Regions from separate parts of the Croceicoccus sp. genome, predicted to be linked through region 2. Evidence: predicted binding sites of a transcription regulator. Region 2 holds the regulator's gene; each other region holds the start of a gene.
The links. The regulator LexA, encoded in region 2, represses DNA repair genes until DNA is damaged. The targets are predictions, from matches to a motif close to GTTCCNCNCTTGTTCT.
Positions count from the first base shown of each region.

Region 1: a site for LexA is predicted at 2,430-2,445, ahead of AC4FIJ_RS09605 (PA0069 family radical SAM protein). Genes of this name have one in related genera too.
Region 3: a site for LexA is predicted at 5,754-5,769, ahead of AC4FIJ_RS11970 (DNA recombination protein RmuC). Genes of this name have one in related genera too.

Region 1 is NZ_CFETID010000014.1:43,068-53,160, forward strand. Features, by position in the region: gene AC4FIJ_RS09590 (lytic transglycosylase domain-containing protein) at 1-1,345, shown strand, start outside; gene moaB (molybdenum cofactor biosynthesis protein B) at 1,355-1,882, shown strand; gene AC4FIJ_RS09600 (YcxB family protein) at 1,879-2,310, opposite strand; gene AC4FIJ_RS09605 (PA0069 family radical SAM protein) at 2,469-3,566, shown strand; gene AC4FIJ_RS09610 (SOS response-associated peptidase) at 3,563-4,174, opposite strand; gene AC4FIJ_RS09615 (TonB-dependent receptor) at 4,225-6,435, opposite strand; gene dnaE (DNA polymerase III subunit alpha) at 6,521-10,054, opposite strand.
Region 2 is NZ_CFETID010000001.1:189,679-199,771, reverse strand. Features, by position in the region: gene gltX (glutamate--tRNA ligase) at 1-707, opposite strand, end outside; gene AC4FIJ_RS00880 (ComEC/Rec2 family competence protein) at 895-2,976, shown strand; gene lexA (transcriptional repressor LexA) at 2,988-3,677, opposite strand; gene AC4FIJ_RS00870 (molybdopterin molybdotransferase MoeA) at 3,778-4,986, opposite strand; gene moaC (cyclic pyranopterin monophosphate synthase MoaC) at 4,983-5,477, opposite strand; gene trpC (indole-3-glycerol phosphate synthase TrpC) at 5,477-6,313, opposite strand; gene trpD (anthranilate phosphoribosyltransferase) at 6,310-7,305, opposite strand; gene AC4FIJ_RS00850 (anthranilate synthase component II) at 7,302-7,919, opposite strand; gene trpE (anthranilate synthase component I) at 7,980-9,530, opposite strand; gene AC4FIJ_RS00840 (SurA N-terminal domain-containing protein) at 9,530-10,093, opposite strand, start outside.
Region 3 is NZ_CFETID010000020.1:30,042-40,134, forward strand. Features, by position in the region: gene AC4FIJ_RS11930 (transglycosylase domain-containing protein) at 1-567, shown strand, start outside; gene AC4FIJ_RS11935 (zinc-binding dehydrogenase) at 574-1,686, opposite strand; gene truA (tRNA pseudouridine(38-40) synthase TruA) at 1,716-2,474, opposite strand; gene fmt (methionyl-tRNA formyltransferase) at 2,485-3,390, opposite strand; gene recR (recombination mediator RecR) at 3,438-4,049, shown strand; gene gloA2 (SMU1112c/YaeR family gloxylase I-like metalloprotein) at 4,055-4,438, opposite strand; gene AC4FIJ_RS11960 (peptide deformylase) at 4,538-5,104, shown strand; gene AC4FIJ_RS11965 (four-helix bundle copper-binding protein) at 5,266-5,670, opposite strand; gene AC4FIJ_RS11970 (DNA recombination protein RmuC) at 5,780-7,207, shown strand; gene AC4FIJ_RS11975 (hypothetical protein) at 7,232-7,951, shown strand; gene AC4FIJ_RS11980 (TrmH family RNA methyltransferase) at 8,006-8,800, opposite strand; gene AC4FIJ_RS11985 (HPr family phosphocarrier protein) at 8,841-9,113, opposite strand; gene AC4FIJ_RS11990 (PTS sugar transporter subunit IIA) at 9,158-9,562, opposite strand; gene rapZ (RNase adapter RapZ) at 9,650-10,093, opposite strand, start outside.

The DNA.
Region 1 (10,093 bases), on a different contig from region 2:
CACGCGCCCGCGTTCGGTGGGCGACGGGTCGATGCCCGAGAGCATCGCCAGCGCCATTCTGGAGCGGATCACCAATGACGATCCCGGCGGCGCGCGCATTCTGCTCGACGGCGTGGATGCGGGCCTTTCCAGCAGCGCGCGAGCCGAATGGCGGCAGCGCGTGGCGTGGTCCTATTACATCGAGAACGACGACAACAACGCGCTGAACCTTGCGCGCAATGTCGCCAATGGCGGCACCGGCCCATGGGTGGCCGAAGGCTGGTGGGTCGCGGGGCTGGCCGCATGGCGGCTGAGCAATTGCGAGATGGCGGCGGACGGATTCACCCGCGCCGCGCAGACCGCGGACAATCAGGAATTGCGCGCCGCCGCGCATTACTGGGCCGCGCGCAGCTTCACCCGCTGCCGCCAGCCGGAGGAAGCCGCCCCCGCGCTGCGCCGCGCGGCGGGCTATTCCGAAACGCTGTACGGCATGCTGGCCGCCGAGCAACTGGGCATGCGCCTGCCGCCGATCCAGTCGGGCACCGGTTTCGACCGGGGCGACTGGAACGCGCTGGCCGGCAATCCCAACATTCGCACCGCCGTCGCCCTGACCGAGATCGGGCGCGAGGGGCTGGCTGACGAAGTGCTGCGCCATCAGGCACAGATCGGCAGCCCGCAGCAATATCAGCCTCTGGCGCGGCTGGCCCGCACGCTGGGCCTTCCCGGCACGCAGCTGGCGATGGCCTATAACGCGCCGCCGGGGACCAAGCCCGATTCCGCCACGCGCTATCCGCTGACGCGCTGGCAGCCGGTCGACGGCTGGCGCGTCGATCCGGCGCTCGCCTTCGCGCACACGCTGCAGGAATCGCGTTTCCAGCCCGAAGCCGTCAGTCCGGCGGGCGCGGTCGGGCTGATGCAGATCATGCCGATCACCGCGCGCCACCATGCGGGGCTGGGCCTTGGACAGAGCACCTCGGCACTGCAGGATCCGCCCACCAATATGAGCTATGGGCAGCGCCATCTGGAAATGCTGCGCGATTCCAGCGGCACGCAGGGCCTGCTGCCCAAGATCATGGCCGCCTATAACGCGGGGCTGTCGCCGGTGCAGCGCTGGAACAGCGAGATCAACGCGCAGGGCGATCCGCTGCTGTGGATGGAATCGATCCCCTATTGGGAAACGCGCGCCTATGTCGCGATCGTGACGACCAATTACTGGATGTACCAGCGCCAGATGGGCCGCGATTCCGATGCGCGCGAGGCCTATGCCCAGAACCTGTGGCCGCGCTTTCCGGGTGTCGAGGGCAGCGATGCAGTGGCGATGCACGGCAAGGAAGTCACCTCGCCCATCGTGCGCAGCGGGGGCTGAGCGGCGGACATGGCGATCGACGAAACGCGCGTCTTCAAGCCAATCAATATCGCGCTGCTGACCGTGTCGGACACGCGCACGCGCGAGGACGACACCAGCGGCGACATATTGGCGGGCCGCATTGCGGCGGCTGGGCACATACTGGCCGACCGCGCGATCATCCGCGACGATGCCGAACTGATCACCGCCGAACTGCACCGCTGGATCGAGGATGAGAATATCGACGCGGTCGTCACGACGGGCGGCACCGGCCTGACCGGCCGCGACGTCACGCCCGAGGCGCTGGAGAGGGTCAAGACCCGCGACATCCCGGGCTTTGGCGAGCTGTTCCGCTATCTGTCGCTGAAGACCATCGGCACCAGCACGGTGCAGTCGCGCGCCTGCGCGGTGGTGGCACGGGGCACCTATATCTTCGCGCTGCCGGGATCGAACGGGGCGGTGAAGGACGGCTGGGACGGCATATTGGCCGAACAGCTCGACAGCCGGAACCGGCCCTGCAATTTCGTCGAGCTGATGCCGCGCCTGAAAGAACGCTAGTTGCGTTTGACGCCCGCGGCCTGAAGCCTTGCGATCAGATCCGGCGCCTCTCCTTCCAGAGCGGCCTTGGGGACGAGGTTGAAGAACATCTCGGTCTGGTAGAGCAGCACGGTGCCGGGCGTTTCGTCCCAGCGGTAGAAATCGGCGAAAGGCACGCGCGCTTCACCCCTCTCCGATGTGAAGAGAACGCCTTCTGCATCCCAAGCGATGTGCGATGGCAGGCGCAGCGCGGCGCTCTGCCGGTGCTGGCGGCGTCCCAGATTGGGCACCAGCCAGATATGGTTGATCGCAAGGATCGCCGGAACCGCCATGACGAACACAAGCGCAATCCCTGACAGGCGGCCATAGGCAACAAGGTCGAGCACGATCAGAAGGACCAGCAGGACAAGCACTGCGACGATCAGCTTGCCGATCAGCCCGCTCGTCATGCGCCGGATCATGTGTCGCCGCATCGCTTCGACGACTAGGTTCTCGTCCACCCGATATAAAAAAGGTCCGTGGGTTCCCATGCCGCGGCGATAATCGGGTAGCGTGAACAAAGCTATAAGTTCTTGTTTTGTTCTTTGCCGCCGAGTAATTTGCGGCCATGCCGAGTCGCCCTAATCCCGCGCATCACGAGGCCCAGCGAGGCCGCGGCGCGCCCAGCAATGCGGTGCCGCAGCGCTTCGGCCTGGCCGAGCGGCTGGCGGACGGCGACTGGCTGGACGAGGTCGAGACCATCGACGGCGCGGCGGGCCGGCGGCGGACAATTGTGACCGATGAGCATCCCCGCTCGATCCTGACGTTCAACACCTCGCCCGACATCGGCTTCGACCGCTCGATCAACGCCTATCGCGGGTGCGAGCATGGCTGCATCTATTGCTTCGCGCGCCCGACCCATGCCTATCACGATCTGTCCCCCGGCCTCGATTTCGAGACCAAGCTGTTCGCCAAGCCCGATGCCGCCGAATTGCTGCGCAAGACGCTGGCGAAACCCGGCTATGCGCCGCGCCCCATCGCGATGGGGACCAACACAGATCCCTATCAGCCGATCGAGGGGCGCTATCGCATTACGCGTGCCATCCTCGAGCTATGCCTTGAGGTCCGGCACCCCGTCACCATCACCACCAAGTCCGACCGGCTGCTGCACGATCTGGACCTGCTGGCGGAAATGGCGCGGCACCGGCTGGTCGCGGTCGGGATTTCGGTCACCAGCCTCGACGCGCGGTTGTCGCAGACGCTGGAACCGCGCGCGCCTTCGCCCGAAAAGCGGCTGGCCGCGCTGGCAAGGCTGGCCGAGGCGGGCGTGCCGACGCATGGCATGATCGCGCCCGTCGTCCCCGCGATCACCGACGAGTTCATCGAACGCACCGTGGCCCGGCTGGCCGAGGCGCGGGTGAACAGCGCGGGCTGGATCATGATGCGCCTACCGCACGAGGTCGCGCCGCTGTTCCGCGAATGGCTGGACGTGCATTACCCCGACCGTGCGGCCAAGGTGATGGCGCTGGTGCAGGAGATGCGCGGCGGCCGCGATAACGAGCATCGCTTCCACGAACGGTTCAGGCCAAAGGGCGCGTGGGCCGACATGCTGCAATCCCGCTTTCGGCTGGCCTTGAAGCGCAGCGCGATCCCGCAGCGGAAACCCGCGCTCGATTGCAGCAATTTTCGCCCGCCTTCGCGCGACGGGCAACTGGCGCTGTTCTAGCTCGCCGCCGCCCGCTGCACCCATGGCTCGGCGGTGCGGTCGACCTGCATCGGCCCGGCATAGGGAGTGCATAAAGACAGCGCCTCTTCCGGCGAACCCCGCATCCACAGATCGCGCTGGCCGGGATCGATCAGCACCGGCGAGCGATCGTGCAGATCAGCACAAACGGGCGCCGCATCGGTCATCACCATCGAATAGACCGCGCCCCACTCGTCGCTCTGCCGCCAGATGCCTGCCGCGGTGAAGACGGGCTGATCGGGCAGGCTGAACCAGCTGCGCGTCTTGGCGCCTTTCGGCCCCTCCGCCTCGGCAAAAGCGGTCATCGGGATCAGGCAGCGCCGTTCGGCAAAGCTGTAACGCCACATGAAGCTGTCCAGCCGGTCACAGCGCGCATTATTGACGGGTTTTGGTTTCAGCATCCGGCCCGACTTGCCCTTCAGCGACAGCGGAAAACCCCAGACCATGCTGCGCAGGCCTGCTGCGTCCAGCACCAGTCCGGGATAGCCGGGAAACACCTCCTCGCCAACGTTGGTGCCCGCGGGCGCGTCCACGCCGAACAGCCGCGCCACCTCGTCGGCGGCTTTCGTCATGCGATAGAGATTGCACATGGACGAAGGCTGCCGCGCGGGCGGGCGGCTGTCAAAGGCGAAGCGATGCGTTAGAGGCTGATCCGCGCGCTCAGGCGGAAATTGCGGCCCGCCATCGGCACGAAATCCTTGGTCACGCTGGAATGGCGGCGCGCGTCGACGTCGAAGATATTGTCGACCTGCGCAATCACCGTCAGGTTGCGATTGCCGCGCCACGGCTTCCACGCCAGCGAGGCATCGACCATCGTGAAGCCGTCGGTCTTCGTCTCATATTCGGCGGTGCGGTCCTGATCGTCGAACAGGCCGACCTCGACGCGCCCTTCCAGCTGGCGCGTCTGCGCCGTCAGCGCATAGCGCGCCGAAAGCGGCGGGATCAGCGGCACGGGCGAACCGTCGTCCAGTTCCGCGCGGACATAGCTGGCCGAAATCTCGTTGCCGATGGTCACCCCGCCCAGCCTGACGAGCGGGAAGGCGGTCTCGGCCTCGAAGCCGATATAGTCCGCATCCTCCTGAAGCTGCTGGAAGACGGGGAGGTCGTCCTCTTCCTCGCCGGTGGCGGCCAGATAGATGTAATCGTCGAACTTTGTGGCAAAGCCGGTCAGCGCGAAGGTCGCGGGGCCGAAAGCGCCGCGCACATAGGCCTCGATCCCCAGCGCCTTTTCGGTGTCCAGGAACGGGTCGCCGATTTCGAACTGCTGGGTCGCAGGATGCGGGCCATCGGCATAAAGCTCCTCGCCCGCGGGCGCGCGCTCGACGCGGCTGCCGTTGAGGCCGAAGCGCAGTCCGCTCGCGGTCTCGTGCCAGACGCCGATCGCGCCCGAGAAGCTGTCGAAATTGCGCGAGGCATAGCCGTCGGCGGACTGATCGGAGTGTTCGTAGCGTCCCGCCAGTTCCAGCGTCACCGCGTCGAGATCGAGTTCCTGCAGCGTGAACAGCGCGAACTGGCTGGTGGTATTGGGCGGCACGAAGGCCTCCGCACCCACCGCGTCGAGTTCGCGGCGATAATATTGCGCGCCCAGCGAGCCGCCACCATTCGCGCCCAGCAGGCCGCCGCGCTGGACCAGTTCGACGCGGCCTTCGATGCCATTGACGTCGAACACCGTGCCGGTCTCGCCGCTTTCCAGCTCGGTGTGGGTGTAATTGGTCACGCCCCAGCGGGTCCTGACCTCGGCGAAGGGGCCGTCATCGAAGGACAGCGACCCGCGCAGATCGGCGCGCCACTGGCGCATGTCGATGTCGACGGTCTCGTGGTCGTGGCCTTCCTCTTCATGGCCGTGATCTTCATCATGATCTTCGTCGCCGTGGTCCTCGCCCCCTTCCTCGTGCGCGTGGCCCGCGCCGGGGCGCAGCGGCACGCCGTAGAATGTGTCGTAGAGGCCGACCGACACGCCGAGCGTCGCCCGCTCGCCGATCCACGACACGCCGGCACCCGCCGACCATGTCTCGGTATCCGAATTCTCGACGATGCCGCGCACATTGGCGGCCTCGATCAGCTCCTCGGCTTCCTCGGGCTCGTCCGCATGTTCGGCGGCTTCGGCCAGCAATTCGGCGCGCAGGCCGTCGCTGAGGGCATAGCCCGGAACCTCGAGGTCATTGGTCTTGCGCCACGATCCGTCGACATGGACAACGAATTCCCGGCCCAGCGGCGCGTCGATCGATGCGCCGATCTGGCGCAGGTCGGACGCGGTGTCGGTGGCGGCGGTGCCGTCGACATGCACCGGCTCGTCCGGAATGCGCAGCGGGATGCGGCGGTCGATGACATTGACCGCGCCGCCGATGGCCGAGCTGCCGTAGAGCAGGCTGGCGGGGCCGCGCAGCACCTCGATCCGGTCGGCGATCAGCGGGTCGATGGTGACCGCGTGATCGGCCGAGGTGTTCGACGCGTCGATCGCGCCGATCCCGTCGGTGAGGACGCGCACGCGCTCTCCCTGAAAGCCGCGCAGCACTGGGCGCGAGGCGCCGGGGGCGAAGCCGGTCGCCGACACGCCGGGCAGATTGGCAAGCACGTCGCCGATCTGGCCCGCCATCTCGCGCTGAAGCTCGACCCCGCTGACGACCGAGGTGCCCGCCAGCACGTCCAGCCTGCCCACGCCGCCACCAGTGACGACGATATCGGGGCCGTGGAAATCGTCGTCCCTGTCGGCGCCTGCATCGGCATCGGTATCGGCAGGGGGCGGCGGCGGAGTCTCGGCCTGCTGGGCCTGCGCGGCCAGCGGCATCAGCCATGCGGCGGCACCGACAAGAAGAGAAAGGCGGCGGGCGTTTCGTGCATGATATAACATATCATCGCCGTTAGATCGAAGGACCGACGCGATCAAGAGGCTTGTTGCATGTGCGACAAGATTTTTCAGCCTCCGCCGTCCGGCGTCAGGCGACCAGCTTCATCTGCGGCACCGCGCGCGCCTTCAGGGCGACATTGGACACGCCCGCAATCTCGCTGATGCGATCGGTCAGTTCACCGTCCAGCGCGAAATTGCGGCCCAGCAGCACGCGCGCATGCCGCCCCTCGCCCAGCAGCAGCGTCGCCACCACCTCGCCATTGGCGCGCGGTTCGGCGGGCAGCGCCAGCGCCAGTTCGGGCAGCGCCGCCTCGCTCGCCACGGTCAGCGTCAATTCCATGCGCGCGCTGCCGGTCACTTCCGACAGGGGACGCGCGCCGCGCACGGTGATGCGGGGCGGCTCTTCCGGATTGGGGCGGTCGAGCTCGACATTGAGCAGCACGCATTCGCCCGCCGCCGCCCATTTCTGGAACGGCTCGACCAGCGTTTCCTCGAAACAGCTGGCGGAAAAATTGCCGGTCTGATCGGAAAATTCTGCCGCCACGAAGTCGTTGCCGCGCTTGGTCTTGCGCTTGTTCACGCTCTCGACCAGCGCAGCCATGACAGCGCTGGATCTACTGGCTCCCCGCTGGCCCTTCTGCGGTTCAGCGGGCGTTTCGGCGACGCCGCCCTCGATCAGGCTGGCGTGGCTGCGCGCGCCGTTTGCGCTGGTGACCGCGCGCCATTGCGAGACGGGATGGGCGGCAAAATAGAAGCCGAAGTTCTCGCGCTCCTTCTCCATCTGCTCCTTGCGCGGCCATGGGTCGCAGTCGGACAGGCGCAAATCCGCCTGCGCATGGTCCTCGCCGCCGAACAAGGCGGCCTGCCCGCTCGCCTTTTCGCGCACCGCGGCATCGGTGACGGCCAGCAGCAGTTCGGCATTGGCGGTGATTTTCGCGCGATTGGGCTCCAGCGCATCCAGCGCACCGGCAGCGGCCAGCGCCTCCAACTGGCGGCGGTTCATCGATCCGGCGGGCAGGCGCTCGAACAGATCCTTCAGGCTCTCGAACCGGCCCCTTGCCTCGCGCTCCGCGACGATGGCGTCCATCGCCTTTTCGCCGACATTGCGCAGCCCCGCCAGCGCATAGCGGACCTGATGGCCCTCCTCGGTCGGCTCGACCGTATATTCCGCCTCGCTATGGTTGATGCACGGACCGGCCAGCGCAATGCCGGCGCGGCGCATGTCGTCGACGAAGATCGACAATTTCTCCGACTGATGCATGTCGAAGCACATCGCAGCGGCATAGAATTCATGCGGATAGTGCGCCTTCAGCCACGCGGTTTGATAGGCAAGCAGCGCATAGGCGGCGGCGTGCGACTTGTTGAAGCCATAGCCCGCGAACTTGTCGATCAAGTCGAACAGCTCGTTCGCCTTCTTCGCGTCGATATCCGACACCGCCTTGCAGCCCTCGACGAAGCGGCAGCGCTGCTGGTCCATCTCGGCCTGCACCTTCTTGCCCATCGCGCGGCGCAGAAGGTCGGCATCGCCAAGCGAATATCCCGCCAGGATCTGCGCGGCCTGCATCACCTGTTCCTGATAGACGAAGATGCCGTAGGTCTCGGCCAGGATGCCTTCCAGCTTGGGATGCGGATATTCGATCTCGGCAAGGCCGTTCTTGCGCTGGCCGAACAGCGGGATGTTGTCCATCGGGCCGGGACGATAGAGCGAGACGAGGGCGATGATATCCTCGAACTTGGTCGGCTTCACGGCGGACAGCGTGCGGCGCATGCCTTCCGATTCCAGCTGGAACACGCCGACCGTATCGCCCCGCTTGAGCAGGTCGAACACGCCCTTGTCGTCCCACGCCAACCCGTCGAGATCGACCGAAATCCCGCGCCGCCCCAGAAGATCGACCGCCTTGCGCAGCACCGACAGAGTTTTCAGGCCGAGGAAGTCGAACTTCACCAGCCCGCTCGTCTCGACATGCTTCATGTCGAACTGCGTCACCGGCATGTCCGACCGCGGATCGCGGTAAAGCGGAACCAGCTGCGACAAGGGCCGGTCGCCGATCACCACGCCCGCCGCGTGGGTCGAGGAATTGCGCGGCAGGCCCTCCAGCTGCATGGCCAGATCCACCAGCCGCTTCACATCGCCGTCGCGCTTGTATTCGCCGTGGAAATCCGCCGCCCCGTCCATCGTGCGCTTCAGCGTCCACGGGTCGGTGGGATGGTTGGGCACCATCTTGGTCAGCCGGTCGACCTGCCCGTAAGGCATCTGCAGGATGCGCCCGCAGTCGCGCAGCACCGCGCGGGCCTTCAGCTTGCCGAAAGTGATGATCTGCGCGACGTGGTCGTGGCCGTATTTCGCCTGCACATAGCGGATCACCTCGCCGCGCCGGGTTTCGCAGAAGTCGATGTCGAAGTCGGGCATCGACACGCGTTCGGGATTGAGGAAGCGTTCGAACAGCAGCCCCAGCCGCAACGGATCGAGGTCGGTGATGGTCAGCGCCCACGCGACCGCGCTGCCCGCGCCCGAACCGCGCCCCGGCCCGACCGGAATGCCATTGTCCTTGGCCCATTTGATGAAGTCGGCAACGATCAGGAAATAGCCGGGAAAGCCCATCTGGGTGATGATCCCGATCTCGAACTCCAGACGTTCCTCATATTCGCGGCGCTGCTCGTCGGTGAGGTCGTCGTACGCCTCCAGCCGCTTCGCCAGACCGGCGCGCGCATCCTCGGCCAGCGCCTTGGCCTCGCCCTCGAAATCACCGGCAAGGCTGGGCAGGATCGGCTTGCGATAGGGCGGCGCGACCGCGCAGCGCTGCGCGATCACCAGCGAATTCGTCAGGCCTTCGGGCAGGTCGGCGAACAGCTCCGCCATGTGCTCGGACGGCTTGACCCACGCGTCGCGGGGCGCGCGGGGGCGGTCCTCGGTATCGATATGGGTGCTGTTGGCGATGCACAGCATGGCGTCATGCGCGGCATGGAAGCCAGCCTCGTCGAACAGGGCGGGATTGGTCGCCACCAGCGGCAGGTCGCGCGCATAGGCAAGATCGATCAGCGCCTCTTCGCTCTCGCGCTCGTTCGTGGCGCCGCTGCGCGCGATCTCGACATAGAGGCGGCCCGGAAAATGCGGGACCAGCGCATCGGCATAGCGGTTCGCGGCGCTGTTCTGTCCATGCGCGAACAATCGGGCCAGCGCGCCCTCGCCCGCGCCGGTCAGGCAGATCAGCCCCTCGGTACGGCCAGCGAGGTCGGCCAAGGTGACATGCGGTTCCAGATGCAGCGGGCGTTCCAGATGCGCATTGGACACCAGATGGCACAAATTGTCATAGCCCTGCTCGTCCTGCGCATAGAGTGCGAGCCAGTCGACCGCCGGATCGCCGTTCTGGTTTTCCGAATCCGGCCGCGCCACGCCCAGCAGCGTGCCGATGATCGGCTGGACGCCCACATCCTTGCATGCGCCCGCGAACGCGATCGAACCGTAAAGCCCGTTGCGGTCGCAGATCGCGATGGCGGGAAAGCCGCGATCCTTGGCCAGCTTGGCCAGCTTCTTGGGGTCGATCGCGCCCTCCAGCATCGAATAGCTGGAAAGGACGCGCAGCGGAATGTAGCGGGCAAGAGTCGGACGCGAAGAGGCCATGCGCCAGTTATGGCGATGGCCTGCGCCGGGGCCAAGGGC
Region 2 (10,093 bases):
GCGCGATAGATCGGCAGCTGGCGGAAGGCATTGTTCAGATGGTCGTCGCCGCGGATCACATGGGTCACGCCCATGTCGTGATCGTCCACCACGACTGCCAGCATATAGGTCGGCGACCCGTCCGAACGCAGCAGGATGTAATCGTCGATCTCGGCGTTCTTGACCTCGACCCGGCCCTGAACCTTGTCCTCGATCACCATCGATCCGCCTGTGGGCGTCTTCAGACGCACGACAAAGGGCGCGCCTTCGGGCGCTTCGGAAGGATCGCGGTCGCGCCAGCGCCCGTCGTAGCGCAGCGGCTTCTTGGCGGCGCGCTGCTCGGCGCGCATCTGCTCAAGCTCTTCCGATGTCGCATAGCAGCGATAGGCATGGCCTGCGTCCAGCAGGCGGTTCGCAACCTCGGCATGGCGCGCGGCGCGTTCGGACTGGAACACCGGTGCCTCGTCGTAATCGAGCCCTAGCCAGTCGAGCCCGTCGAGGATTGCGTCGATCGCTTCGGTCGTGGAGCGGGCCTTGTCGGTATCCTCGATCCTCAGCAGCGCCTTGCCGCCGTGATGGCGCGCGAACAGCCAGTTGAACAGCGCGGTGCGTGCGCCGCCGATATGAAGGAAACCCGTGGGCGAGGGCGCGAAACGCGTGACGACGGTCTCTTTCGCGGGCGCTGCTGCGTTGCCGCTGTCGGTTCCATCTGCCTGGCCGCTTGCCATCTGCGCGTGCTTCCTCTTTCTATGCATGCCATGAGCGATCCGCCGGGACCGGAGAAGACGTTGTATGAATGACTTGCGCGGCGCCATGGGGAAGGCCCGTGCCAGTACCGTCGTTCCGATAGCGGGCGAAGAGGCTGCCGATTCACGGCTCCCTTCGCGGTTGCGGAAATGGGGGACGCAGGCGCATTTGTCCAGTGCCGCGGCGCGAATTGACGCGTTCCTGGCCGAGCGGGGCTTTCAGCGCATGCCGTGGCTGGCCGTGGCGATGATCGCCGGGATCGGGCTGTGGTTCCTGCTTCCGGGACCATCGGACTGGCTGATCGCGATCGGGCTTTGCGGCATGCCCGCGGGGCTGGCCATGGTACTCTTGCCGGATGACGACGCGGCGGGCGGCGGGCACGGGCTGCTGCGCAGCGCGGTCATTGCGCTTTCGATCGTGATGGTGGCCGGCATCGCACTGATCTGGGCGCGGTCGACCCTTGTCGGTACGCCGCCCATCGCCGGGCCGCGCGTGGCCACGGTCGAAGCACGGGTTCTGAAGCGCGAGGAGCAACCGGCGCGCCAGCGCGCGCGGCTCATCGTGGCGACGCGCGATCCGCTCGACGGGCAGCCCATTCGCGCGCGGCTCAATATTTCGGAAGAACTGGACAAGGACCGGCTCCAACCGGGCACACAGTTCACGGCGAAAGTCCGGCTTGTTCCGCCGCAGCGGGCCGCGGTTCCCGGCGGCTATGACTTTGCGCGGGAAGCATGGTTCGACGGGTTCGCGGCGTCGGGATCGGTTCTGGATCCGCCGCAAATGACGGCGGGCGGCGCAGGTGCTGCCGGATGGCGCAGTGGAATCGCATCGCATGTGCGCGAAGCCGTGGGCCGGTCCGGCAGCGCCGGCTCAGCAGCCATTGCCGCCACGCTGATCACGGGCGATCGCGGTGCGATTGCCGAGGATGACGCGCAGGCGATGCGCGATTCGGGTCTTGCGCATATGCTGTCCATCAGCGGTCTGCACGTGGCTTCGATCGTGGCGATGGCATGGCTGATCGTGGTGCGGGTGGGTGCTTTGTGGCCTTGGCTCGCCCTTCGCGTGCCCCTGCCGCTGGTCGCGGCGGGGGCGGGCGCACTGTCGGGTATCGCCTATACGCTCCTGACGGGAGCAGCGCTGCCGACCATACGCGCATGTCTCGCGGCCCTGCTGGTGACCGCCGCGCTTGCGCTGGGCAGGCAGGCACTGTCCCTGCGGCTGATCGCGCTGGCCGCCATGGCCGTCATGCTGTTCTGGCCCGAGGCGGTAATCGGTCCGTCTTTCCAGCTCAGTTTTGCGGCAGTGGTCGCCATCGTCGCGTTTCATAACAGCCGTTTCGTGGCATGGCTGCGTGCAAATCGCGGCGAAGGCTGGGTCGAACGCTGGCTGCATGCCGCCGTTCTGCTGTTCCTCACCGGGCTCGTGGTCGAGATGGCATTGATGCCGATCGTTCTGTTCCATTTCCAGCGGTCGGGACTCTACGGGTCTATCGCCAATCTCATGGCGATTCCCTTGATGACGGCGGTCACGCTTCCCGCGCTGATCGGCGGGCTGGTGTTCGATCTGATCGGGCTGGGCGCGCCCTTGTGGTGGCTGTCGGCCAAGTCGCTGGATATCATCATCGCCATCGCGCATCGGGCGTCGAGCCTTCCCGGTGCGGTCGTGCAGATGCCGCAACTGTCGCTGACCGCCTTGCTTGTATGCGCGGCCGGAGGTTTCTGGATCGCGCTATGGGAAGGTCGCCTCAGACTCTTGGGACTGCTCCCCATCGCAATCGGCCTGCCGGCCTTCCTCTTGGCGCGTCCGGCCGATCTGATTGTCGAGCAAACGGGACGAAATGCCGCACTGGTCGCCAATGATGGAGAGGTTCTCCTGCTGCGCAACAGCTCAAGCTTTGGAGCCGAGGCCATGGTCGAGGCGATGGGCCAGGACAATGCCGCCGAAGCCGGCTTTCGCGAGTTTTCCGAGTGGCCCGGCGCGCGCTGCAATGGCGACTTCTGCCAGCTTGATGCGAAGGGTCGGACCCTGCTCGTCGCACAGCGCCCTGCCGATGTTGCCTATGGTCCGATCGTCAAGGCCTGTGCACGCGCCGACATCGTCATTTCAAGCAGGCGGCTTCCCGCCGACTGCCGGCCCGCGCTGCTGAAGGCCGACGGCAGTTTCCTCGCACGGCGCGGGGGCATCGCAGTCGATCTGGACGACGGCACGATTGCAGCGGTCAGACCCGAGGGCGACCGCCACGGCTGGTAGGCGTCACACCTCTAATGATAGCGCCGGAGCAAGCCGGCCAGCCGACCCTGAACCTGCACCTCGGAGGGATCGTAGATCTGCGGTTCATACGCGGAATTGGCGGGATCGAGCTGCACCATACCGTTGATGCGGCGCAGATATTTAAGCGTCGCTTCCTCACCCCTGACCAGCGCGACCACGATCTCGCCATCGCGGGCGGTGTCTGTGCGGCGAACCAGCGCATAATCGCCGTCGAAAATCCCGGCCTCGACCATCGAGTCGCCCGAGACTTCGAGCGCGTAATGCTCACCGCTGCCCAGAAGAGCGGCGGGAACCGGCAGGACCTGGCTATCTTCCAGCGCCTCGATCGGAACGCCGGCTGCGATCCGGCCGTGCAGCGGAATTTCGATCACGTCGCCCGATGCCGAAGCGGTGCGGATGGGGCGTTTGAATTCGACCACGTTGTCGGCCTTGGGCTCAGGCGCTGACTTGGCCGTGCCGGTCACGTCGTCGGGTTGCCTGATAATCTCCAGCGCGCGCGCCCTATTGGGCAGGCGCCGGATGAAACCCCGTTCTTCCAGCGCCGAAATCAGCCGGTGCACGCCCGACTTCGACTTCAGGTCGAGCGCTTCCTTCATCTCCTCGAAAGACGGGGAGATGCCGGATTCTTCCAGCCGCTGTTGAATGAAGAGCAGCAACTCATGCTGTTTGCGTGTAAGCATCGGGCGTGTCCTGTTCCGCTTTGCGCCCGTTGGCGCGAACGAATGCGGAACAATTAAGCAACATCTGCCCCAGCGTCAAGCCGTTTGCCGCTTATCCCGGTTAACTTCGATAGCGGGGTGCGAACGGCATGGTCTGCACGACATCGCCCTTGGCCACCGCGGCAGCGCCTGCGGGCCGCAAGAGCAGCGCATCCGCACCAGCCAGTGCGCCGAGGGCCGAACTGTCCTGTACAGTGACCGGAATCACGCCTGCGTCCGTAAATCGGCATCGCAGGAATTCGGTCCTGCGCCCGGTCGCGGGTAGATCGGCCTCGCAAAACATGGGCTGCAGGGCGGGCAAGGGTGCGGCGGCCCCCATCAAGGCGCGGGCAAAGGGCAGCGCGAAAAGATGCGCCGTTACAAAGCTGGATACGGGATTGCCGGGCAGGCCGATGACCATGCGGCCATCCAGACTGGCGACGAGGATGGGCTTCCCCGGCTTGATCGCGACGCGCCAGAAGTCGATCCGAGCGCCCATCTCTTCAAGGACCGGCAGGACCAGATCGTGGTCGCCCACCGATGCGCCGCCACTGGTCACGATCAGATCGGCATCGTCGGCGGCTTCGAAAGCCGACCGCAAGGCCTCGCGCCGGTCGGGCACCGGTCCGGTCTGCATGACTTTGCAGCCGAGATCGGCGAACAGCGAACCCAGCATCGTGCCATTGCTGGCGGGAATGGCGCCGGGGGGCAGATCCTGTCCGGCGGCCCGTAATTCGTCGCCGCTTTCGATAATCGCGACATTTGCCCGTACGTGCACTGGCAATTGGCCGTGTCCCGCGCAGATCGCGAGCGCAAGCCGGGCGGGCGTCAGACGCTCGCCGGCACCGCAAACGATGTCGCCTTCCATGAAATCCAGTCCACGCGGCCGGATGTGGCGCCCCAGCGGTTCGGGAGCTTCGCCTTTGAAGAACAGACTGTCGCTCTCGCGCCGGCAATCTTCCTGCACCGCCACCATGTCGGCGCCAGCGGGAAGGACGGCGCCCGTCGCGATCCTGACGGCTTCACCCGGTCCCACCTTGCCCTGAAACGGATGACCGGCGGCGCTTTCGCCGATGACCTGCCACGGTCCGGGCATATCCGCCTGCCGCACCGCGTATCCGTCCATCGCCGACATGGGATCAGGGGGCTGCGATCGCAGCGCGGTGACGTCGCCGGCCAGCCAGCGTCCCGATGCCTCGGCAACCGGAAGATCAGTTGCCGGGAGAGGATGCGCGAGCGCGAGAAGCCTGCTTTGCGCATCCTCAAGCGACAACAGCGGGCCGGGGGTCAAAGCGTCAGGTCCTCATGACCCTCGGCGCGCCAGCGTCCGGACTTGCCGCCATCCTTGGCAATCAGGCGGATCCCGCCGATGACCATGCCCTTGTCCAGTGCCTTGGCCATGTCATAGATCGTGATGAGCGCGACGGAAACGGCTGTAATCGCTTCCATTTCCACGCCCGTCTTGGCTTCGATGGAAGCCGTTGCCGTCGCGGTTATGGCCGCGTTCTCAAACGCGAATTCGACATTCACCGCATCGATTGGCAGCGGATGACACAGAGGAACGAGTTCACCGGTTTTCTTGGCGGCCATGATCCCGGCTATGCGGGCGGTGGCCAGCACGTCGCCCTTTTTGACGCTGCCTTCGCGGATGGCCTGCAAGGCGCGGTCGGACATGGCGATCGTGCCGCTGGCCACCGCGACGCGCCGGGCCGGAACCTTGCCCCCGACATCGACCATGCGCGCATTACCAGCCTCGTCGATATGGGTCAGCCTGTCCGCCATCAGGAGCCGCTGGCCTGCAATCCGCCCGGCTGACGCGACAGTCGCGGAAGGCCCAGCAGGTCGCGCGTTGCGCCCGCGACATCGGTTTTCCGCATCAGGCTCTCGCCCACCAGGAAACAGCGCACGCCCGAAGATCGGCAGATGGCCTCCACGTCCTGATGGCTGGCGATGCCGCTTTCGCTCACCAACAGCGCATCCCTCGGGGCAAGCGGCGCCAGCCGGGCGGTTGCATCGATGTCGGTGACGAAACTGCGCAGGTCGCGATTATTAACGCCGATCAGCCGCGATTTCAGCAGATGCGCGCGCGCCATTTCCGCTTCGTCATGCACCTCGACCAGAACGTCCATATGCGCGTCGATGGCCGCGGCCTCGATCTCTGCCGCGAGTGTATCGTCCAAAGCGGCAAGAATGATCAGGATCGCATCGGCGCCGATCGCGCGCGCTTCGGTCACTTGCCATGGATCGACCATGAAATCCTTGCGCAGAACCGGAAGCGTGCAGGCGGCGCGGGCGGCGACGAGATAATCCTCATGCCCCTGGAAATGCGGCGCATCGGTCAGGACCGACAGGCAGCTGGCGCCGCCGGCCGCATATTGACGTGCATGCTCCGGCGGATCGAAATCCTCTCGAATCAGACCCTTGGATGGCGAAGCTTTCTTGATTTCTGCAATCAGCCCAAAGCCGCGCCGCGAAGCCTGTTCGAGGCGATTGGCAAAGCCGCGCGGACCTTCCTGCGCGCGCGCCAGCACTTCGAGATCGCGCAGCGAACGCTGTTTCTTGCGCGCCGCGACCTCGTCCCGCTTCACCTCGCAGATTTCGAGCAGCCTGTTGCTCATGACGACCTGCTCGCTTCGGAATTCACCATGTCGATCCAGCAATCCAGTAATGCCTTGGCAAGTCCCTTGTCGATGGCTTCGGCCGCTTCTTCCGCGCCGGTGCGCAGGTCAGCCGCTTCGCCAGCCACGATCAGCGCCGCCGCCGCGTTAAAGACGACGGTGTCGCGGTAAGCGCCCGTCGCACCCGTCAACAAGTCGCGCAAGGCGGCTGCATTATAGGCCGCGTCGCCGCCCTTGATCGCGTCGAGCGGATGCGTGGGAAGCCCTGCATCGGACGGATGGACTTCGCCCGGAAAGTCGAAACCGATCGCTTCCACCCTGCTTCGCCCGGCGATCGACAATTCGTCCAGCCCTTCCATGCCCGATACCACCAGGGCGCGTTCGGCCCCAAGGTCGCGCATGGCCCGCGCATAGAGCGGCACGAGCGCAGGGTCGGCCACGCCCACCAGCTGACGGGTGACGCCCGCCGGGTTGGCGAGCGGTCCGGTCAGGTTGAAGATGGTCCGGCGCCCCAAAGCCTTGCGGATCGGCGCAATGCGGGCAAGCGCGGGGTGATGCGACTGGGCGAACAGGAATGCGATGGACAGGTCCGGCAGCGTCTGCGCCGCCATGGCGCCCGCCCGGTCGAGATCGAGGCCGAGCCCTTCCAGCGTATCGGCGCCGCCAGCCTTGCTGCTGGCCGCGCGATTGCCGTGTTTTGCCACCGGCACGCCGCATGCCGCCACCACCACCGCCACGGCGGTCGAGACATTGAGCGAATGCTGCCCGTCGCCCCCAGTGCCGCACACGTCGATGGAGAGCGCGGGGGCAGGCACCGGTTTCATCCTTGCCCGCATGGCGCGCACCGCGCCTGCGATTTCCTCTGCCGTTTCGCCGCGGTCCGCCATGTCGACCAGCGCTTCGGCGATAGCGTTATCGGCCATGCCCCCGTCGAGCATCTGGCCGAAAAGCGCTTCCGCTTCGTCCATCGTGAGGCCGGAGGACGCCATCATGCGACGATGGCCGTTTCGGCGGGCAGCTTCGCCTCGATCCCGCAAATCGCGAGGAAATTGGCCAGCATCGCATGGCCGTGCTGCGTGGCGATGCTTTCGGGATGGAACTGCACGCCGTGGATCGGCAGGCTTTCATGGCGAAAGCCCATCGCATGGGTGCCATCGGCTTCGGGGCGGGGCGTTGTGGCGTTGATCACCAGACAATCAGGCACATCCTCGACCACCAGAGAATGATAGCGCGTGGCCGTGAACGGCGAGGGCAGGCCCTTGAATATGCCCGTTCCGTCATGATCGACGGGCGAGGTCTTGCCATGCATCAGCCCGCCGCGAACGACCCGGCCGCCGAAATATTGCCCGATGGACTGATGGCCCAGACACACGCCCAGCAGCGGCATCCCGGCTTCTGCGCAGGCGCCGACCAGATCGAGGCTGACGCCCGCATCGTCGGGCGTGCAGGGGCCGGGCGAGATCAGGAAACCCTTCGCCCCGCTGCGCAATGCCTCTGCCGCCGTAATCGCATCGTTGCGAACGACGTCCACGGGTGCCCCCATCTCCATCAGATAATGGACGAGGTTCCAGGTGAAGCTGTCGTAATTGTCGATGACAAGGATCATGATGCCCGCCTTTGCGCGCCTCTGCCGGTCAGATCAAGGCGGCGAATGGGGTAGGGGGCGTCATTGCCCATAGCCGGGCTCATCCGCCAGTTTCAGCGCTTCCTTGGCGGCGGCCAGCAAGGCACTGGCCTTGGCCTCGCATTCGCGCTGTTCATAGGCCGGGTCGGAATCGGCGACGATGCCGGCACCGGCCTGCACATGCATGACCCCGTCCTTGACCACCGCTGTTCGCAGCACGATGCAACTGTCCACCGATCCGTCTGGCGCGAAATAGCCCACGCCGCCCGCATAGGCGCCCCGCGTTTCCGGCTCCAGCTCTGCGATGATCTGGCAGGCGCGCACCTTGGGCGCACCGCTGACCGTGCCCGCCGGAAAGCCCGCGAACATCGCGTCGATCGCATCGGCCCCATCGGCCAGTTCGCCCACCACGTTCGACACGATGTGCATGACATGGCTGTAATTCTCGACCGTATAGCTTTCCGTCACCTTCACCGATCCGGGACGCGCCACGCGCCCCACGTCGTTGCGGCCAAGGTCGAGCAGCATCAAATGCTCGGCGCGTTCCTTGGGGTCGGCGAGCAGGCTTTCGCGATTGGCGCGGTCCTCGTCGGCATCCTTGCCGCGCGGACGGGTGCCGGCGATCGGGCGGATCGTGACCTCCGGACGGTCTGCCGATCCGCCGCGAACGCGCACCAGAATCTCGGGGCTGGACCCGATCAGCGCAAAGCCCGGCAGGTCGAGGAAATAGAGAAACGGCGAGGGGTTCACGCGCCGCAGCGAGCGATAGAGCGCCAATGGCGGCAGCGGGAACGGGCAGGTGAAGCGCTGCGCCAGCACGACCTGGAAGATGTCGCCCGCGGTGATGTATTCCTTGGCCGCCAGCACCATCTCGCGGTAGCGCCCGTCAGGCAATTGCGGCGTCAGCGCCGCCTCGGCATCCCCGGGCAATTGCGGGGGCGGGGACAGCCGCGCGCCCTGCAGCTTGGCGAGGCATGCGTCAATACGGTCCTGGGCCGCCGCGACGGCGTCCTGCGGATCGGTTTCCGACGGCCAGACCGGCGCGACGCAGAACAGCATGTCCTTCAGCCGGTCAAAGACGAGGATCAGCGTCGGCCGCGCGAAGATCATGTCGGGCAGGTCGAGCGGGTTGGGCTCGGGACGGGCGACATTCTCGACCAGGCTGATCGTCTCGTAGCCGAAATAGCCGACGAGACATGACAGTGCGGGGGGCAGTTCCTTTGGCACTTCGAACCGGCAATCGGCGGCCAGCTTGCGCAGTGCGGTCAGCGGCTCGTCATCCAGCGGCGCAAAGGCATCGCGGTCGCTGGCCCAGATGCGATTGATCTCCGCCTTGCGGCCCCTTGCGCGGAACACGAGGTCCGGATCCAGCCCGACAAGCGAGTAGCGCCCGCGCGTCTCGCCGCCTTCGACCGATTCCAGCAGGAAGTCGCCGCGGCCCGGCTCGATCAGCTTGACCGCCGCCGCGACCGGCGTCTCGCAATCCGCGATGACCTTGCGCCACACGACGCCCGCGCGTCGGGCGCGCAGTTGGCTGGCGGCGTGGGCGTCACGATCGGTGTCGGCGGTGTCGAAAGTGCTGGCGTGATTCATCAGTTCGACTGCGGGGCAAGCTGCGTGCGCACCGCCGAGATCGCGTTGTCGTTCCGCTTGACCGGCACTTCCTTGCCGATGGCAAGCCGAAGCTGGTCGATCAGCTCCTGCTGGCGAAGGCGCGACAATTCGCCCTGCGTCTGCGCGATGATCGGATCGTCGGCGGCAATTTCGGGCACGTCGATACGGTCGAGCGAGACGATGAACCAGCCGAGACCGTTGGGCGCCTCCAGCCTCTTGGCGGTCTTGGGGGCCATGGTGAACATGAGCGCAAGCGGCGGCGCGATCCCGCGCTGCTGGCGCTGGGCCATGAGCTGGCGGCGGGTGAGATCGATCGAATCGACGGGCGGCGTACGAATGTCGAGCGCCGCCAGCGCCTCGTTCAGCGACTTTCCGCCCTTGATCGCGGCCAGCACCTTGTCGGCAGCGGCCTTCGCTTCCTTCGACCCCTGCTCAAGCTTGTAGTCGCGGGTCAGGATCGGCTTCAGTTCGTCGAACGGCGGGGGCGCGGCGCGGGTCACTTCACCGGGGGCGAAGATCACATAGCTCTGGCCGTCCATGCC
Region 3 (10,093 bases), on a different contig from region 2:
GAAGGTAATATCACGCTGGAGCGCGCCTTTACGAAGTCCAGCAATGTCGCTGCAACCCGGCTTTACGAAGGCGTCGGCGGCGAGGCGGTTGTCGAACTGGCGCAGCGTTTCGGCATTTCGGCGCAGCTCGATCCCAATGACACCTCGATCCCGCTCGGCACGGCGGATGTGTCGCTGCTGGAACTGACGGCGGCCTATGCGGGCGTGGCGCGGGGCGAATATCCGGTGGTGCCTTATGCGGTGATCGATGCGGACGGGCAGTGGATCGACCATTCGGGCAAATATACGCTGGAACCGCGCGTTCGTCTGCAAATGGCCGAAATGCTGCGCGAAACCGTCAATGACGGTACAGGCAGGGCGGCGCAGCTGCAGATCCCCAATTTCGGCAAGACCGGCACCAGCCAGCAGAACCGCAACGCGGTTTTCGTCGGCTGGGCGGGCGGTATCGTCGCGGGCGTGTGGGTCTATGCCGAGGCGGACGACAAGGACCGCACCGGCCTGTCCGGCGGCGATGCCCCGGCACGCATCTGGAAGGCATTCATGCAGCGTGCTGTGCCGGGGGCCTAGGCCGCGCTATCCGTTTGGCTGCACCAGGAATTTCTGTCCGGTTTTCCGTGCGTTATAGGTCATCACCGAATCCTTCTGCAGCATCTGGTCCAGCGTGATCCTGTCGCTGTAATGGCTGGCGAAAGTGGTGGTCAGTTCGCTCAATACGCGGTCCTGCATCCGGCTGCGCACCTCGTTTCCAGCCTTCTGCAGGAAGGGGAACAGCAGCCAGCCGCTGACATCCCAGGTAAAGCCGAAACCGCGCGACAGCATGGTCGGCCCGGTGTCGAGCGAGCCGTAGATATAGACCTTTTTGTCTGCGCTGGATCCATAGCGGCTGAATTCCGCCCCGCGCGAAGCCTGCGCTTCCATGGCGGTCAGCATGTCGCTCGCCATCGTGCCGCCGCCGATGGGGTCAAAGCCCAGCATCGCGCCGGTTTCCTCCACCGCGTCGGCCAGTCGTTTGATGAAGCCGTCCTCGGTCATGTCGATGACGTGGGTTGCGCCAAGGTCCTTCAGCAGCTTCACCTGGTCCGCGCTGCGCACCACATTGACCAGCGGAATGCCGTCGTTTGTGCATATCCGAACCAGCATCTGGCCGAGATTTGACGCGGCAGCGGCATGGACGATGCCGGTATAGCCGTCTGCCTTCATGGTTTCGGTGAAGCCCAGCGCGGTCATCGGATTTACGAAGCTGGATGCGGCCTGTTCGGCGGTAATGTCGTCCCCGATCGCGAAGGCCATGGACGCATCGCATGTCGCATAGGTGCCATAGGCCGCGCCCGGCACGCAGGCGACCCGTTTGCCCATCAGCGCCTGCGCCGCAGGATCGTCGCCCGCCGCGACCACGGTGCCCGCGCCCTCGTTACCGGCGGGCATGGCCTTGCCGTGGCGCGCGGACATGGCGCGCGTGGCCTTTTCGGGCATTTGCGCGACCAGCCGGCCATCGCCGTAATCGGCATTCTCGACATCGGCGGAGGCGAACAGCAGGCCGAGGTCCGAGGGATTGATCGGCGCGGCCTCCATCCGGACCAGCACATTGCGCCCGGTGGGAGCGTCCCAGCTTCGTTCGGCAAGCTTCAGGGTCAGCGTGCCATCGGCATCCAGCTGCGTCGTCAATTGCCTGCCGTCGAAACTCATCGCTTGCTCTCCATGATCGTTGGCCGTCGTCAATGGCCGTTATAAATCGCTTCCATGAAATATAGGCCCTGCGGCGGGGCGTTGTAACCCAGTGCGGCGCGGTCCTTCGCCGCCAGCGCATCGGCCATGTCCTGCTCGCTCCATCGCCCCATGCCGACCAGCGCGAGGCAGCCGACCATCGACCGGACCTGATGGTGCAGGAAGCTGCGCGCCGCGGCGTGGATCGCGATTTCCGGGCCCCATGCGCCCTCTACCGCCTCGACATCCAGCCGGTCGAGCGTCTTCACCGGGCTGGCCGACTGGCAGTGCGCCGAGCGGAAAGTGGTGAAATCGTGCAGCCCCACCAGATGCTGCGCCGCGCGGTGCATGGCGTCGGCGTCGAGGTCCTGCGGCACCTGCCATGCGCGGTTCTTCAGCAGGGCGAGCGGCGCGCGGCGGTTGACGATGCGGTAGAGATAGCGCCGCCCGGTGCAGGAAAAGCGTGCATGCCAATCCTCGTCCACCGCTTCGCAGGCGGTGACCGCGACCGGATCGGGGCGCAGCTTGGCATTGATGCCTTCCATCAGGCGGAAGGGGGCGATGTCCTTGGCCACGTCGATATGTGCGCGCATCGCCGCCGCGTGGACGCCGGTATCGGTGCGGCCCGCGGCATGCATCCTAACTTCCTCGCCGGTGATCGCCTGCGCGGCCTCCTCCACCGATTGCTGGACGGAGGGGCCGTCGGCCTGGCGCTGCAAGCCGAAGAAGGCGGTGCCGTCATATTCCAGGGTAAGCGCGAAACGTGTCATCGGCAGCGCGTCACCGGATCTCGGTACCGGCGGGGATCGGCTTTCCGCGCAGCATGGCGGCGGTTTCCATCGCGGGCTTGCCGGCGCGCTGGACGATGGTGGGGCGCAGCGCGCTGAAGCCGCAGGCGATGGTGAGATCGTCGTCCAGCGTCATGCCGGCGACACCTTCGCGCCCGATCACTTCGGCGGCCAGCACGCGGATGCGCTCGCCCTCATACTCGAAGAACGCGCCGGGGCGGGGGGCGAAAGCGCGGACCTGCCGTTCCAGAAGCGCTGCGCCGTGGGTGAAGTCCAGCCGCGCTTCCGCCTTGTCGATCTTGGCGGCATGGGTCGCACCGAACGGGGGCTGCGGCTCGGCGCGGCGGCGGGGCAGGTCTTCCAGCACCTCGACCATCAATTGCGCGCCCAGTGCCGACAATTCGTCGGTCAGTTCGCCCGCGGTCTTGTCGTCGATGCGGGTGGTGCGGGTCAGGATCATCGGCCCGGTGTCGAGACCCTTTTCCATCTGCATGATGGTGACGCCGGTCGTCGGGTCGCCTGCAAGGATTGCGCGCTGGATCGGCGCGGCTCCGCGCCAGCGCGGCAGGATCGAGGCATGGACGTTGAGGCAGCCGTGTTTCGGCACCTCAAGCACGGCGACGGGGAGCAGCAGGCCATAGGCTGCGACGACCGCGACATCCGCATTCAGCGCGGCGAAGGCGTCCTTCTCCTCCTGCGGTTTCAGGCTGACGGGGGTGCGCACTTCGATCCCGTGCGCCTCGGCCGCGAGATGCACGGGCGAGGGCTGCAGCTTCTTGCCGCGGCCCGCCGGGCGCGGGGGCTGGGAATAGGCGCAGATCACCTGATGCCCGGCAGCGATCACCGCTTCCAGCACCGGCACGGCGAATTCGGGCGTTCCCATGAAAATGATGCGCATCGGGTTCGGACTTTCAGGAAAGAGGCGCAGTCCCTATCTGCCCACCCATGGCATCGCAAGAGATCGAAGCACTCGCCGGCGCATTGGCGCGCCTTCCCGGCCTTGGGCCGCGTTCCGCGCGGCGCGCCGTGCTGTGGCTGGTAAAGCGGCGCGAATCCGACCTGCCGCGCCTGCTGGAAGCGCTGGCGGTGGTGCAGGACCTGCTGGTCGAATGCGACATCTGCGGCAATGTCGATACGAAGAATCCCTGCGGCATCTGTAGCGATCCGCGCCGCGATGCGCGTTCGCTCTGCGTGGTCGAGGAAGTGTCGGACCTGTGGGCGCTCGACCGGTCGAAGCTGTTTCCGGGGCGCTATCACGTGCTGGGCGGCAGATTGTCGGCGCTGGACGGCGTGGGGCCGGAGGATCTGGCGATCGGTTCGCTGCTGGCGCGGATCGACGGCAAGGATGACGAGGGCATCGGCATCGACGAGGTCGTGCTGGCGATGAATGCCACGCTGGAGGGGCAGACGACCGCGCATTACATCGCGGAGCGGCTTGAGGGCCGCGCAGTGCGGATCACCCAACTGGCGCATGGACTGCCGGTCGGCGGCGAACTCGATTATCTCGATGAAGGCACGCTGGCGCAGGCCCTGAGGGCGCGCCGTCCGGTCGGCTGATCGACTCAGCCGGTTTCGTAGAGTTCGAGCGGCAGACCGTCGGGATCCTGAAAGAAGGTGAAGCGCTGGCCGGTGTATTCGTGGGTCCTGATGGCTTCCACATCGACGCCAGCCGATTGCAGCCACGCGATCACGGGTTCGAGTGCCGGCACCGAAAAGGCGAGGTGCCGCAGGCCGGTCGCCTCTGGATAGGACGGGCGTTCGGCGGGGTCGGGAAACGAGAAGAGTTCGATTTGTGCTTGACCGATGCGCAGGTCCAGCTTCCACGACTGGCGCTCCTCGCGGAACACCTCGTGCACCACCTCAAGGCCCAGCAGATCGACGTAGAACGCGCGTGAGCGGGCATAGTCGCGGCAGATCAGGGCGACATGATGGACGGCATCGAGCATGGCGCCCGTCTAGACCGCCGCGCCGTGGCGGCCAAGCGGGGAGGGCGGTCATGGCCGCGCCATATTGCGGAATCGCGCCCGAGCGACTATTTCGATGCGATGGCAATACGCGAGATTCTTGAAGTGCCGAACCCGCTGCTGAAGCGCGTGTCGGACCCGGTCGAAACCTTCGACGACGAGCTGAAGCAGCTGGTCGATGACATGTTCGAAACGATGTACGACGCCCCCGGCATCGGGCTGGCCGCGATACAGGTGGGCGTGCCGCTGCGCGTGCTGGTCATCGATCTGCAGCCTGACGATCCCGATGCCGAGCCCGAGGTGTGCAACCATGGCGGGCACGAACACACGCATCAGCCGACCAGGAAGGAACCGCGGGTCTTCATCAATCCGGAGATCCTCGATCCATCGGAAGAGGTGAAGGCCTATCAGGAAGGCTGCCTGTCCGTTCCCGACATCTTCGCCGAGGTCGACCGCCCCGCCACCTGCCGCGTTCGCTGGCAGGATCTGGAAGGGACGACCCATGAAGAGGACATGGACGGTCTGATGGCCGTGTGCATCCAGCACGAGATGGACCATCTGAACGGCATCGTCTTCATCGATCACCTGTCGCGCCTGAAGCGGAACATGGCGATGAAGAAGCTGGAGAAGCTGCGCAAGGCGGCGTGAGGGCGCCCGGCTTTCGGCCCATGCCGGGCTGCAAACCGGCGTTCTCTGCGCTTCCGGTGCTCACGACCGAAAAGGTCGCTGCGCGCCGGTTCTCGATCACACCGGTTTTCGCTCCGGCCTGAGCCGAAATCCGCACGCCCTCAGCTGGCTGTCGGCCGGACTTACGCGACCGCTTCGTCGTGCAGTTCTTCCATCGCGGCCTTGCAGTCGCGGGCGCATTCGCGGCACATCTGGGCGCAGCGGCGGCAGTGCGCGTTGTCGTGCTTTTCGCATTCGTCGGCGCAGGTTTCGCAGGCCTTGACGCATAGCGCGAGCATCGCGCGAATGACCGAGCGGTTCTCGTCCGTGCGGCGGCTGGCCACGCGATAGGTCGCCTCGCAGATGTCGCTGCAATCGCTGCACAGGCGGATGCAGCGCGACATGTCCATCTCCTCGGCGTTGCACGCGTCGGCGCAGCTGTTGCAGATGGCGGCGCAATACATCGCGTGCCTGACCGCAAGGCCCAGGCTTTCGTTATAGTCGCTGCCGACGGCGGGATGTTCGGAAATCATCTTCTGGATAGACATGGCTTCGTCTCCTTCACACCATCAGCGGTAAAGTCGGGGATAGGTTCCGGATCACAGTCTGGCGATATTGCGCGCCTAGCTGCGTTCCGCCTATGTTCCGGCGATGGATATGCTTGCCCTTGTTCTCGTGATCGTTGCGCTGGCCGTCGGGGCCGGTCTTGGATGGTTCTTGGGATCCCGGCCCGTGGCCGAATGGCGGACGCGACATTCCGAGCGCGATGCCGAGGCGAAGGCACTGGACGAGAAGTTTCGCGCCGCCATCGCCGATCTTGCGACCATGAGCGAGCGGGCAGAGCGCGCGGCCTCGCTTGAAAGCGACCTGAGGGCGGTCCGGCTGGAAACCGATGCGCTGCGCGTCAGGATCGCCGAGGCCGAGCGCGACCGGCATAATCTGGCCGAGCGCGAGAAGCTGCTGACCGAGGCGCGCGAGGCGCTGGGCAAGGAGTTCGAGGCGCTGGGCAACAAGGCGCTGGAAGGCGCGCAGGCCCGTTTCCTGGAACGTGCGAACGAACGGTTCGAGGCAAGCGAAAAGGCCAATGCCGAGAAGATTCGCGCTTTGCTGTCGCCGGTGGGCGAGCGGCTCGACACCTATCGCAAGCAGGTCGAGGAACTGGAGGCGAAGCGCGTCGATGCGTTCGGCCAGCTGTCGGGCCTGATCGAAGGCATGCGCAAGGGGCAGGAAGACGTCCGGCGCGAGGCGGCAAGGCTGGGCAATTCGCTGCGCAATGCGCCCAAGGCGCGGGGCCGGTGGGGCGAGCAGCAATTGAAGAACGTGCTCGAACATTGCGGTCTGGCCGAGCATACGGATTTCCATCTCGAACATTCGATCGACACCGAGGACGGGCGGCTGCGGCCCGATGCCATCGTGCGCATTCCGGGGCAAAAGATGCTGGTCATCGACGCCAAGGTGTCGCTGAACGCGTATCAGTCCGCGTTCGAGGCCGAGAATGACGAGGCGCGCGAGACCGCGCTCGCCCAGCATGCTTCATCCATGCGCACCCATGTCCAGCAACTGGCGGCAAAATCGTATCAGAGCCAGTTCGAGGAAGCGCCCGATTATGTGGTGATGTTCGTTCCGGGCGAGCATTTCGTCGCTGCCGCGCTCGAGGCGGATCCGACTTTGTGGGACTTCGCATTTGCGAAGGGGGTGCTGCTGGCGACGCCGACAAACCTCGTGGCTATTGCACGGACCGTCGCACAGGTATGGCGGCAGGACGGCCTTGCCAAGGAGGCGCAGGAGATCGGCCGGATGGGCGGCGAGCTCTACGACAGGCTTGCTATCGCGGCCGAGCACATGAAGCGCGTCGGATCGGGATTGGAGACGGCAGTCAATAATTACAACAAGTTCGTCGGTTCGTTCGAGCGCAACGTGTTGTCCGCCGGACGCCGGTTGAAGGACAAGCATATCGAGATCGGAAAGCGAGAGATCGACGAAGTGCCGCAGGTCGAGACCGCGCCGCGTTACGGGAACAGCGATGTGCCCGTCTTGCCTCGGGCGGAGAATGCTGCAATGCCGCAGCCTCCGCACATGGACTGAAACGACTTACGGACCAATCCCCCCATGAAATTGCAGATTGCGAGCCTTTGCTCGCTCGCCCTCATTCTTGCGGCTTGCGGTGACAGCCCGGCCGAAGAGGCACCGGTTACCGAAACCGTCGCACCCGCCGAAGAAGCGCCCTCGCTGGCGCAGGCCGTCGCATCGGCCAAGGGGCCCTTCGCCCCCAAGGACGATTGCGGCGAGCTTTACGGTTTCGACAGTTTCCGCGGCCAGCTGCGCCGCGCGATCACGTTCCAGAACGTCGACAGCCTCGTCGCGCTTGTCGACCCGGCGGTGAAGCTGGATTTCGGCGGCGGCGCGGGTGTCGACGAGCTCAAGACCCGTCTTGCCGACGATCCGGCGCTGTGGAGCGAGATGAGCGATGCGATCGCGCTTGGCTGCAGCGCGCAGGACGAGACCTCGGTCACCATGCCCTGGGTTTTCGCCAACCTGCCCGATGGCGCGGATGCGACGTCGACTTATCTGGTCACCGCCAATGACGCGCCAGTTCGTGCCGAGGCCGATGCCGCCGCCGCGAGCGATGCGTCGCTGGGCTGGGATCTGGTCAAGCTGGCCGGCGACGGGCCGGAAGAGGGCGCCGAATTCGTGCAGGTCAGCACGCTTGACGGCAAGACGACCGGCTACATGGCGCTCGACCACCTGCGTCCCGTCACTGACTATCGCATCCTTGCCAATCGCGGCGACGACGGATGGAAAGTCACGGCGTTCGTTGCAGGCGATTGATGAAATGGGACGCGCCGGGGGCAAAGCCTTCGGCGCGTTTCATCCCGATTCCCGCTAGGCGAGGGCCGCAAGCGCCTCGTAAGCGAGGACTGCGCCCGCCACCGCCGCGTTCAGGCTGTCGGCGCGGCCCAGCATCGGAATGGTGACGCGCAGGTCGCAGGCCATCTCGTAATCCTCGGGCAGGCCCTGCGATTCGTTGCCGACCAGCAGGAAGCAGGGCGCGGCATAGGGCGCGCCGCGATAATCGACCGCGTCGCGCAATGATGCGGCGACAAGCTGGCCCGTCCCGCCGCGCAGCCATGGCAGGAATTCCTCCCAGCGCGCCATCGCGAGAGGCACGGTAAAGATCGCGCCCATGCTCGCGCGCACCGCCTCGACCGAAAACGGATCGGCGCAATCGTCGATCAGCACCAGACCGCCCGCGCCAACGGCATCCGCGGTCCGCAACATGGTCCCCAGATTGCCCGGATCGCGCAGCGCCTGCGCGGCAAGAAACAGCGGCGCGGCATTGCGATCAAGCCGCTCCAGCGACGTGTCGAATTCGGGGAACACGCCGCACACTGCCTGCGGATTGTCCTTGCCGGTGATCTTCGAAAGCGCGGCTTCCGACATGGCCAGCACGTCGCCGCCTGCATCCTCGACCGCGGCGATCAGCGCGTCCAGCAGGGGGTGGGGATCGCGCCCCTCAGCCATGGCGAGCATTTGCGGCACGCGGCCGCTTTCGCGCGCATCGGTCAAGAGCCGCAGCCCTTCAGCCAGAAACACGCCTTCGCGCCGCCGATGCTTCTTGTCGCGCAGCGAGCGGAGATATTTGACGGTCGGATTCGAAAGGCCGCTGATGGTTTTCATGGCGTAACCGGGTTCGGGCCGATGCGGCCCGCGATGGCCCTCATTCTTCGCCGAAGCGATCTTCGACCAGGGTCACGAGCAGGTCCAGCGCTTCTTCCGCAGAGGGGCCGGAAGCGCGGATCTCGATCTCGTCGCCCTTGGCGGCGCCCAGCATCATCAGGCCCAGGATGGAACCGCCCGCAGCCTCGTTCCCGTCGCGGGCGACACGGACCGTCGTTCCCTCGGGCAATCCTGCTACCGCGCCCACGAACTTGGCGCTGGCGCGCGCATGCAGCCCGCGGCGATTGGCGATCGTGACCTTGCGGCGCAGCATGTCCGGCGACCCATCCTGCCCAGAGGAAAAGGCGCCGGGATCGCTCATGCGTCCTGGCCCAGGAATTCGGAGGCGACGGTGATATAGTTGCGGCCCGCGTCGCGCGCGGCGACGACCGCCTGCGTGACCGGCATGTCGACGCGGGCGCCGGCCAGACGGATCAGCATGGGCAGGTTGATCCCCGCGATCACCTCGACCTCGCCCGTTCGCAGCAGCGAGATCGCGAGGTTGGACGGCGTCCCGCCGAACAGATCGGTCAGGATGATCACGCCCGACCCGTCGCTCACCTCCTCGATGGCGGAGGCGATTTCGCTGCGTCGTGCTTCCATGTCGTCATTGGGGCCGATGCAGACCGGCACGATGCGGTCCTGCTTGCCCACGACATGCTCCATGGCGGCGAAGAATTCCTTCGCCAGATCGCCATGGGTCACCAGGATGAGGCCAATCATGTCAGTCCTTCTAAACAGCCAAAACCCACTATGGCCTCACCCAGATTTACGTCGCCTTTCCGGCGTACGCGTTTAAAAATACTCGTCCTACGGCTTCGGATCGTCCTTAACATCCGTGTGCCGCGCCGAAGCTCCGCCTTCGAACAGATCACTTGCACCGGTGTCAAGATTGCGATGCAGCACGCCGGGGTTATGTCCCGTTTTGCGCAACTCTTGCGCCATGCTTTCAGCGCTGAAAACCGACCGGTGCTTGCCGCCCGTACAGCCGAACGCGACATGCAGATAGGTCTTTCCCTGCGCCTCGTAGAGCGGGACGAGCGAGAGCACCAGATCGCGGATGCGGGCGAAATTTTCCTGCCAGGCGGGGTCGGCGGCGATATGCGCCGCGACCGGCGCGTCGCGGCCGGTCAACGGGCGCAATTCGTCGACCCAGTGCGGATTGTCGAGGAAGCGCATGTCGAATACCAGATCCGCCATCGGCGGCATGCCGCGCGCAAAGCCGAAGCTGGACACCGTGATGGTGATCCCTTG